Linked DNA regions of Marinagarivorans cellulosilyticus. The protein of the gene in region 2 interacts with the protein of the main gene of each other region in a pairwise test. Links are inferred from orthologs where the notes say so. Each region holds a gene or a part of one and is shown on either strand. Other genes may lie near its edges.

Region 1 (3,789 bases), 330 kb from region 2 along the record:
ATCGCCAGTCGTAGCGGCGCTACCCTAAGCATTACATTTGCTTACATTTTTGTACTTGTCCTTAATGCTTGCACTAAATAATACTATGCCAAAGCCTACCCCATACTAGGCAGTAGGGCGAGCGCCAACAGATCGCTTTACAGACACAGGACACATAACTTTAGTGATTAAATGGTGCGGTTTAGCTAGCCCGCCACGTCTAATAAATCATAACAGCCGATGTGCAACTTTTTGGCACTAGCACCGTATAGCAATACAACAGTACACGTGAGCACGGCCAATCAGCAAACTAACGCGCGACACGTCAAGGAGTTACAAAGGAGCCGCCCATGGATGGGTTTAAAGCAGGATGCAATAAGGAAATATAGGAATACTTCGCTTGGAAGGCGAGCAATAGTGCAGGATGCATATAAAGGAGCCGACCAAATAGGAGGATCAAGGGTCACGTTCAACATAAGGCCATGTTGCGGCAATGGAGCTTGCCAAATTTCGCTATAGGAAGGATATAGCGAAGCAAGGAGAACCACCCAAGGATAGCTAGCAAGATGCTTAAGGCCGTCGCGCCCCCCGTTCTCGGTACACTCGAACTCGATGCTTCGAACTCGATATACTGCTTCGCGACGAAAGGTCAAACTTTTGCACCAAGGAAGGTGCCTATATTCATACTCACTAAGCCCCTAAATACACCAACTTGTTAACCCCAATTCTCCTTAACCCTGCCCGACAAGGCTATAATGCCCCCTTTCGCAGCTCTGCGACCCCAATTTAGGTAGTTATCGTGTCCAGTATTTTAGATTTACAACTTCACCCCCGCCTGCAAAAAGCCATCGATAAGCTGGGCTTCACCGAGGCCACCGAGGTACAAGCCCGCGCCATCCCAGCTGCACGAGAAGGCCGAGACCTCATGGTGTCAGCCAAAACAGGCGGCGGAAAAACCGCAGCCTTTTTACTCCCGATGCTAGAGCGTTTTTTAGCCGAAGACCGGCCGCGCTCGAGCACTCGCGGCCTAATTCTTCTCCCCACCCGCGAACTGGCACTACAAACCCAACAAGCTTTTCAAGATATGGCCGCTTTCACGCACCTAAAGTGCGGCCTTATCATGGGCGGCGAAGCCTATAAATACCAAGTGGCCAATATCCGTAAGAACCCTGAAGTCCTTATTGCCACGCCTGGGCGCTTGGTCGAACATATCGAAAAAGGCAACGTCGATTTCAGCGATCTAGAAGTTTTAGTCTTGGACGAGGCCGACCGCATGCTCGACATGGGCTTTGCCGAGGACATGCACACCATTGCCACCCGCTGCGCTACGAACCGGCAAACCCTACTTTTTTCTGCAACGCTGAAGCATCTTGGTATTAACGAAATCAGCAAGCAGCTTAAAGAGCCGCTTCGCCTTGAGATCGACAGCTTATCTCACGGGCATAGCAATATTGTGCAAGAGCGTATATTTGCCGACGATGACAAGCACAAAGCCAACATCATCGGCGAACTGATTAAAGAAGAGGAGCCAAAGCGGGTAATGATTTTTTGCAAAACCCGCGAGCAAGCAGAACGCTTGAGCCATGTGCTTAACTATAAAAAGTTCAAATCTGGCTACATACATGGCGAGCTAAGCCAAAGCTTGCGCAAGCAAATACTCAACCAATTTAAAGACGACAAGCTCCAAGTGGTTGTGGCTACCGATGTTGCAGCCCGCGGGCTAGATATCAAGCATGTTGACTTAGTCATTAACTTTACCGTAGCCCACTCTGGCGACGACCATGTCCACCGCATCGGCCGCACTGGCCGCTCCGATGCCAACGGCAAGGCTATAACCCTTGTTAGCGCACCTGACTATAACCTGATGTCCAGCATAGAGCGTTATTTGAAAATACGCCTAACCCCGCGCAAGATTAAAGGACTTGAAGGCACCTACAGCGGCCCCAAAAAAGTAAAGGCCTCGGGTAAGGCAGCCAGCACCAAAAAGCGCAAACCTGCGAGCAAAAGCAACCCAAGTAAAAAAGGCAGTAACAAAGGAGGCAAGGCTAAAGCAGCCCCAACCCGCCGCGAAGCTGTGAGCACATCCGGCGACGGCTCCACCCCACTAAGACGGAAAAAGTAAGTAGCTATTCAGCCATCTGCACAACTGAACGCTAATTGATCATTTTCTAGACCGCTCAAGCCACCCGTGGGCGCTATGCACGCGCTCTGGAAAGCGTGCTCCTGCGCTTTCTCCCCCTTACAATCCCTGTAAGGCCCGACGCGGGAGTGCCTAGAAAGCAATCATTCAGGCCCCCGAGTGAGCAGTAGTTTTTACGACTGAATAGTCACAAAAGGAAAAGGCGACTCTCGCGGGCCGCCTTTTTATTATTCGCTCACTATAGGTGGGTGGCACTACAACCCAGTCGGAAACGCTAAAACTCTGATAATAGCTTAGGGTTAGTCACTAGCTTGCGAACACCATGGGCATGATCTTCCTTAAAGATATTAGATTTACACCACTGCCCTACCGAGTTGATATCCAGCTTTGCACACTTGGGCCGCACACTCCAGGTCACCTGATAAGGCGAACACACCGCATCATTATACGAAGGTCCCGTAGTCGAGCCTAAAAATTCAACCGGCTTGCCGGTATTCTTTGGCAAGTTGCGCGCGCTTTGCAATTCATTAAAATTAAGCGCCGCGGAATCATTCACCAAAGTAAAGACTTGCGTCTCCACGCGTAAATCTGGGTTTGCGCACGACTCAGAAAAACACGCCCCCAATGTTGGCCCAGGCTTGATGTCGCAACTGGAGTACACCCAATGCACTTCTATTGTATCGCCCGGCACCAGATCACCATGCTCACCCGCACAAATTGAGCCTGCTGTTGGCGCTCGCTCCTTTTTACTTAATGTTTTACTGAGCTTACACTGATAACCCGAGTTATAACCGTCATGGCCGTCACCGGCGTAGATCGAAAATGCTTTAGCTTTATGCTCCGCATTTTCATGAAAATGGATGTTACATAAATTCATTTCTGATGCTTTGGGCGCGACAGTAAAAATAACTGAGTTCCGCCCCTTTGCGCTGTCAATATCGCGCGGAGTTTGCGGCCCAAACCCCTCACAAATATTACCTCTCTCATCATCGCTGGGCTGCGGGCTACTTCCAGCACTTGCAGGCAAAGACAGCAGCAAACCAGCCGCCACAACAAAACACGTTAACCTCATATCAAATCCTCTAAAAGCCTTAAACGTAAATCGACAATTAAATATAAAAACCAGAGCTTTATAACATGCCTATATAACATTACAAGTTATCACGTTAGGTACAGAAACTTAGGGCATATATTAGCCCTACCTAATGCCACGCCCTTTTAGTCAATACATTCCACTTGTCCGTTAAATACGCCGCATCCCGTTTTTTTACTGTCGTTTACGAATGATTGTCTATGCTTTAGATATTGCACAAATGAATGAGGGTTAACTATGAGTATTAGTGCCGACAAGGCTATTGTGAAGCGCGTAAAAGCGATGCTAAAAAGCGGTAAATACCTATACGAGGCGCTGGCGGAAGAAGGCATTAGCTCTAACCGCTGGTACCGCATTTGCAGCGCGCTGAATATTAGCGTGCCAGGGCCGCGCGGCAAAATCCCGACGACTTACACACCAGAGCGGGTCAAAATAGTCAAAAAGCGTATTAATAGCGGCGAGTTACTAAAGGATGTCGCAAAAGATATGGGCATGGACCCGCGCAACCTTGCCCGCTACTGCCGCAATAACGGCATTACGCTATTCACCAAAAAAGCACTGGCCGAGAATTACAAAA
Region 2 (7,263 bases):
AAACGTTGGTAGTTACTGCCGCCAAACATTGGACGGCTGTATACGCGGCCAGATTTAAACGGGCCTATCCCCATCGTCCGCGCGTTACCATCTAGAGAAGCATGCCAGCGACTGGAAATACTGGCGGTTGATTCAAAAACGGCTAACTCAGCAGGAACCAAGGAAGCATCTTTTGCAGTACAACCCACAAACAAACTTAGCGCCAAAGCCACTAAGCCAAAGCGAACCAATGGCTTCATTCAGCAGCCTCAGCAGGTGTTGCGGCATGAGGGTTTACAGCATGTGGATTAACCGCATGGGGATTAGTGCCAATGGCAAGCGGCGAAGCTGTGGCAATACGCGCGTTATCCATTTTAAACTTTAATATGTTTGCTCGCATTCCGCCGTTAGACTCTTGCCCTTCCAATGCAGCAACCGCAGATTCAAACGCTGTATAAGCTTCGTCTAAACGACCTAAGCTAGCCAATACATCACCACGTGCTTCAGCGTAACCTGCGGTGAACGCATCAGATGGCGATGATGCTAGCAATGCAAGCGCTTCGTCGGTATTGCCCATAGCCGCTTTTACTCGCGCTAAGCGCAGTGTAGCCAATTCAACTGAAGATTGAGTTTGGCTATTAGCAATTACAGCATCTAGATAGCTGGCTGCTTTTTCGTATTCTGCAGCATCTACCGCCATTTTAGCCAAGTGAAAACGGGATAAATCAGCATATAAACCCGTATTATCTTCAGCTAATACAGCTTCAGCGGCACCAACAACACCCGCCTTTTGCTTGGGGCTTAGCGCAGCATCACCTTGGGCTGTTGCCGCAGCAATGACTTTGTCGTATAAGCCAGAATTGGCTTGGTCAGTTTTTTCCTGCGCAGATTGATATGCACCAAACCCGAAATAGCCCGCACTGGCCAATACAACCGCCGATACGGTTAATTTACCGTTCTCTTTCCACCAGCGTTTAAAGGCTTCAATTTGCTCTTCTTCTGTTAAATGCTCGGACACGAGACTCTCCTAATTTTATTGTTTCTTATTCCGCCACCTTCGGCCATATAGGACGATGCTGGCTTTTTGTTGTTGTCACCGTGATTTAGACATCCATCAAGGCTTGGATTTCACCGATAATATCGCTATCTGGCACATTCTTTTGGGGCTCATCGCGGCGTAAATACTTAATCGTTACGGAGCCTTCAGCCGCTTCGCTTTCACCAACAATCAAAGCCAACATTGCCCCGCTTTTGTCCGCACGCTTAAGTTGATTTTTAAAACTGCCACCACCGCAATGACCGACGACGCGTAAAAACGGCATAGCATCGCGCACTTGCTCGGCAAGTGCAATTGCTTTGGCTTGAACATTACCAACCGCAGCCACATAGATATCAACAAGACCATCAAGACCCTCTGGCATGGCATTGAGTTCCGCCAAAAGTAAAACTAAACGCTCTACCCCCATAGCGCAACCAAAGGCCGGCGTAGGCCGCCCGCCTAATTGCTCAACCAAGGTATCGTAACGGCCTCCGGCACAAACTGTTCCTTGTGCACCTAATGAGGTTGTTACCCACTCAAAGACCGTATTGCTGTAATAATCTAAGCCCCGGACTAGGCGCGGGTTGACTTCATAAGCAACTCCGGCTGCATCCAGCAAGGTTTTTAGTGTTTCAAAGTGCTCTATAGATTCTGGTGACAAATAATCACGCAGCACTGGCGCACCATTTAAAACATCCTGCGTGCTAGTAACCTTGCTGTCTAATATACGTAACGGGTTCGTGGTCAAACGGCGCTGGCTATCTTCATCGAGTTCATTCTTACGGGCTTCAAGGTACTTAACTAAATCGTCGCGGTATTTTTGACGCGCATCGCTGGCTCCAAGAGTATTAATCTGCAGTACAACCGACTGTTCAAGCCCCAGCTCGCGCCACAGCCTAGCCGTTAAAATCAACAGCTCTGCTTCGATGTCTGGCCCTGCAAAACCAAAGGTTTCTATGCCTATTTGGTGAAATTGACGAAGCCGACCCTTTTGCGGGCGCTCGTAGCGAAACATAGGGCCTTGGTACCACAAACGCTGAGTCTGGTTGTAGAGCAAGCCGTGTTGTTCACAGGCACGCACGCAACTTGCCGTACCTTCTGGACGCATACTTAGACTATCGCCATTGCGATCATCGAAGGTATACATTTCTTTTTCGATGATATCTGTAGCCTCACCAATGCCACGCTTAAAAAGGTCGGTACTTTCGACAATAGGAAATCGAATTTCGCTAAAACCATAGCGTGATAACACGTCGCTAACTGTAGCTTCAACGTACTGCCAAGCTGGTGAATCAGCAGGCAATAAATCATTCATTCCCTTAACAGACTGTATTTTTTTCAAAGATATACCTTAACAACTTATCTTGTCACTGCTCAGCTTAGCCGAGCGGATAAGAAAATATTGATCAATTTTTGATTACGCTTTTGCGATTAAATTCTCTTCTAAAGCCTCTTTTTCAGCAGCTTTTTTACGAATCATAGCTTCTAGGTCATCAACCAAGTTGGCATTTTCCAATTTGGAGTTAGGCTCCCCATCTTTATAAACTAAGTTTCTTGGCGTACCGCCCGCTAAACCTAAATCGGCTTCCTTGGCCTCTCCTGGGCCATTTACAACACAACCAATAATCGCTACATCTAACGGCGTCGTAATATCTTCTAAACGGTTTTCTAGATCATTAACCGTTTTAATCACATCAAAGTTTTGACGAGAGCAACTTGGGCAAGCAATAAAGTTAACGCCCTTAGTTCGAAGCTTAAGGCTTTTAAGGATATCCCACCCAACCTTCACTTCTTCGACGGGATCTGCCGCTAAAGACACACGTAAAGTATCGCCAATACCATCCATTAACAGCATGCCCAAACCTACCGACGACTTAACCGTACCGGCGCGTAAGCCACCAGCTTCGGTAATACCTAAATGCAAAGGTTGGTCGATTTCTTTCGATAATAGACGGTAAGCTTCAACGGCCATAAAAACATCGCTGGCTTTAACGCTTACTTTAAAATTTTCAAAATTCAATTCATGAAGAATATTCACATGCCTAAGCGCCGACTCTACCAAGGCTTGCGGTGTTGGCTCACCATATTTTTTTTGTAAATCTTTTTCCAATGAGCCCGCATTAACACCAATGCGAATTGGAATATTTAAGTCGCGGGCTTTATCAACCACCGCCTGAATGCGCTTTTCACGGCCAATATTACCAGGGTTTATTCTTAAGCAATCCACCCCTAAATCGGCCACCTTAAGTGCGATGCGATAATCAAAATGAATGTCCGCCACTAATGGGACAGTGACTTGCTTTTTGATTTCGCCAAAAGCATCCGCAGCCTCTAGGCTAGGCACCGAAACCCGAACAATATCAGCCCCTGCCGCTTGAATACGCTGAATTTGATCAACCGTTGCAGCAACATCGCAAGTTTCAGTGTTTGTCATACTTTGAACACTGATTGGGGCATCGCCACCAACAGGTACATTTCCTACCATAATTTGCCGGGTTTTACGGCGGACAATAGGGGAATCGCAATGCATAATTAACTCTTTAAATAACGGGCCCGTTAAGGGCCAACTTGAATCCGTAAGACACGGCGTCCGGGGCTAGCAGTTAAGTCTAGGGCGCGCCCATTAACAAAGCCTGTCGCCGCAGCGGCATCACCCAATTTTAGATCAAAAGGCGCTTTACCCAGCAGCTGAATTTCATCACCAGCTTTAGCCAATTTAGCGACTTGCTTACGGCCACTGGCATCAGCTACCTCGACCCAGCAATCAGCCGTAAACACCAATTTTAATACATCGCTCGAAGACGCTTCTGTCTGCAGTTTAAGTGATACTGATTCAGCATTAGCCGATTGCGCTACAGGAGTTTCCGACTTGACGATGTTTTCAGGAGTGTTTTGACTACCGCTGTTTACATCAGGCGCAATAGCCATCGAACTCGCAACCGAGCTAGACGCAGCCTTGATGGGTTCTTGCTCTTTACTCTCTTCAACTGAAGCCACCAAGTCGCGAGACATTAAATTTTCATCGCGCTGTGTTAAAGGCACTTTTTGCTCTAAAGCTTTTACACTACTGAGCGAAGGTGCAAGCTCGGCAGAGTTATTCACAACAATAGCGTCGTCTGCCATTTTTTCTTTTTGCTGCGCAAAAAACCATTGGCCCAAGCCAATAAAAATAATAAGCGCTACAGCAGTTGCCACCCATGGCGGCCAGTTAACGTTTTTACGCGGCGCCACTACCGGGTTATTTTGCTCCTCACTAAGCTTCTTTTGTTTGAAATACGCCTCTACAACAGTAACTAACGGCTTGCCATCAAGGCCTACTTGCTTAGCGTATGTTTTCACATAACCAATAACAAAAGCGGGGGCAGTCCCAGCCGCAGAATAATCATCGCGCTCAATCGCCTCTAAACGGGTTTCAAAAATTCGAGTCGCCTCGGCAATTTGAACTAACGTCTTTCCCTGTTGCTTTCGCGCGGCAGAAAGTTGCTGCCCCGGCGTAAGGCCGCTGGCTTGCGTCAAGGTCACAACAATGCCTCTTTTACAGTCGTAAATAAAAACATTATTGGCTCTCTATAAGGGCTTTGTATTCAAGGTATTCTTTTGAATAACCGAACATATTTTTTAACGCTAGAGCTTGGCTAGATACACGGTCTTGGTTATCAAATATGCGCTCAATACGGATTCCAAGCCATAAGCTTCGTGCAGAAGGCTCTGTCAATTTGTTATAACGGTCGAGATAGCGCTTAGCGGTTGAGTAATCCTGATCTTTAAAAGCTAAATCCGCCAGTTCAATAACAGCCGGCGCCATGGAAGAGCGAAGATTTAAAGCATGCGTAAATGCCGCTTTGGCTCGCACGATATTGTTCAATTCTAACGCGCAGCGGCCAGCAAAATATAGTGAGTATGCGCGCTCAGGGTAAGAGAGGTCTTTAGCAACCTCCTCAAATTGAACCGATGCATCTTCATAGCGACCTTGGCGAGACAAAAACAGACCATAGGTGTAACGGGACGCAGAAATTTCTTTGTTATTCGCATATTTAATGCTTTTTTGAAAGTTTTCTTCGGCCGCCTCTGGCTCGCCATTAAGCTGGTGCACCAAGGCTAGCCCCTGCAAACCACGGGGATTTTTTTTATCAACTTCCAATACATCGAGAAACTGCCGCAACGCCTGATCACGATTGCCAGCATCGAGGTATTTCATCCCTAACTCAATACGAGTATCCATAGCCTTTGCCGGATCCACTTTGGACGTTTTAGTTACGCCAGTGGAAACACAGCCGGACAACAGTAGAATGCTAATAGTTAAACTTATTGCTTTCATCGTTATTGTTACTCGCATGCATCTAATTTTATTAAGGATTCCCACCCACAAAATTCACGACTTCCTCCGATGCAACACCGGTTAAACCATAGCGAGCACTTCTACGGGTAATATCATTGACTTCACCCGCTAGCTGCCCACAAGCCGCATCGATATCGTCACCACGTGTAGTGCGTACCGTGGTGGTATATCCGGCCTCAATTAGAATCGTTTGGAAGCGACGCAACGCGTTGTTACTCACTCGCTTGTAGTTCGATAAATTAAAGGGGTTAAAAGGAATTAAATTAATTTTGACAGGGATATTCTTTAACAGCTCAGCAAGCTCATGGGCGTGCTCGGGCCGATCATTAACATGATCAATTAAAGTGTATTCAATCGTAATTTTACGGCGATTATCAGGCAAGCCGGTAATATAGCGCTCAGCCGAATCGAGCAACGTCGCTATAGGGTATTTTTTGTTGATGGGCACCAGCTCATTGCGTAACGCATCGTTAGGCGCATGCAAAGAAATCGCCAAACATGCATCGGTATGCTCACCCAATTTATCCAGCATCGGCACTACGCCGCTGGTACTTAATGTTACTCGCCTCTTGGACAAACCGTAGCAAAAGTCGTGCATCATTAAATTCATCGCATCGACAGAATTGTCGAAGTTTAATAACGGCTCCCCCATCCCCATCATCACAACATTTGTAATTTTCCGAGGGCCTTTTTCCGTCAGCTGACCAAACGATTTAGCCGCAATCCAAACTTGCCCAATAATTTCGGCACAGGTTAAATCTCGGTTAAAGCCCTGCTTGCCTGTCGCGCAAAAGCTACAGTCTAGGGAGCAACCCACTTGCGACGACACGCATAAAGTACCGCGCTCGCCATCGGGTATAAACACCGTTTCGACAGCGTTATTGCCGCTAACGCTGATTAGGAATTTGCGCGTACCATCAATGCTATCTAACTGCTTAATAAGCTCGGGCGGTCTAACTTCAGCAATTTGCTTCAATTTTTCACGAAGCGCTTTACTGATGTTCGTCATCTCATCAAAGTCAGTGACGCCGTACTGATGAATCCACTTCATAACTTGGGTTGCGCGAAACTTCTTTTCCCCGATGCTCTCAAAGAAAGCAACGAGCTTGGCCTCGCTCAGACCAAGTAAATTCACGCATTCCACCGCGGACTCAACAGTACAACTAGACATATAACCTGCTTGCCTTAACGGCTAAAGATTTCACTTTCAGAGAAAAAATAACTGATTTCACGCGCAGCTGATGCGGCTGAATCACTACCGTGCACAGCATTGCGAGAAACTTCCTTAGCAAAATCTGCACGAATAGTGCCCGGCGCTGCATCAGCAGGGTTTGTAGCGCCCATGATGTCACGATTCTGGGCAATAGCGCCCTCACCCTCTAAAACCTGAACCAACACAGGACCGCTAGTCATGAACTCGACTAGCTCGCTAAAGAATGGGCGCTCTTTGTGCTCGGCGTAAAAACCACCAGCTTTCTCTTCCGACAAAAGCATCATTTTTGCTGCAACCACTTTTAGGCCTGCATCTTCAAACCGCGTATATATCTTACCTATAACATTGTCTGCGACTGCATCAGGCTTAATGATGGATAAAGTACGTTCTACTGCCATGGATAACTCCGTTTCTATATCGCCGCGCGAAAGACGGCACAGTTAAAAAATGGCGGAATTATACGGGTTTTTGGCGCAAAGTGCTAAGTTAGGACGCACCAAAGCGTAGCATTCTGAGAATTACACCAAGCCTTACTCAGCCTTTGCTGGCGATTACAAACAAAACCCAACTGTCAATCAGCAATTTTCTGCCCCGCCAACACAAAAATGTCATAAAAACTTAACCTTTGTGTGGTAACCGCCTGTTAATCTTGAATCATCTATCCACTGAAAGCCCAGTAATTACGACAGGTAA

The links. Proteins that work in one complex are often made in the same cells at the same time.
Region 1: the proteins of rlmN (region 2) and MARGE09_RS13310 interact in binary tests that used the Escherichia coli proteins (3 or more experiments, as listed by UniProt). The link is inferred for Marinagarivorans cellulosilyticus from one-to-one orthologs.

The regions. Positions count from the first base shown.
Region 1 is NZ_AP023086.1:3,318,181-3,321,969, reverse strand. The notes cover bases 1-2,939. They hold MARGE09_RS13310 (DEAD/DEAH box helicase), read left to right. Parts: upstream 1-778; coding sequence 779-2,101; downstream 2,102-2,939. Other genes in these bases: MARGE09_RS13305 (delta-class carbonic anhydrase), read right to left, coding at 2,394-2,939. Outside these bases: more of MARGE09_RS13305, read right to left, coding at 2,940-3,191; MARGE09_RS13300 (hypothetical protein), read left to right, coding at 3,450-3,789. UniProt on the Escherichia coli protein: DEAD-box RNA helicase involved in the assembly of the 50S ribosomal subunit at low temperature. Exhibits RNA-stimulated ATP hydrolysis and RNA unwinding activity. Acts before DeaD.
Region 2 is NZ_AP023086.1:2,985,162-2,992,424, reverse strand. Bases 4,449-7,263 are described here. They hold rlmN (dual-specificity RNA methyltransferase RlmN), read right to left. Parts: upstream 6,529-7,263; coding sequence 5,368-6,528; downstream 4,449-5,367. Other genes in these bases: ndk (nucleoside-diphosphate kinase), read right to left, coding at 6,543-6,968; pilW (type IV pilus biogenesis/stability protein PilW), read right to left, coding at 4,575-5,336; MARGE09_RS11950 (RodZ domain-containing protein), read right to left, coding at 4,449-4,540. In the rest of the region: outer membrane protein assembly factor BamB, read right to left, coding at 1-239; MARGE09_RS11965 (YfgM family protein), read right to left, coding at 236-997; hisS (histidine--tRNA ligase), read right to left, coding at 1,083-2,360; ispG (flavodoxin-dependent (E)-4-hydroxy-3-methylbut-2-enyl-diphosphate synthase), read right to left, coding at 2,436-3,548; more of MARGE09_RS11950, read right to left, coding at 3,575-4,448.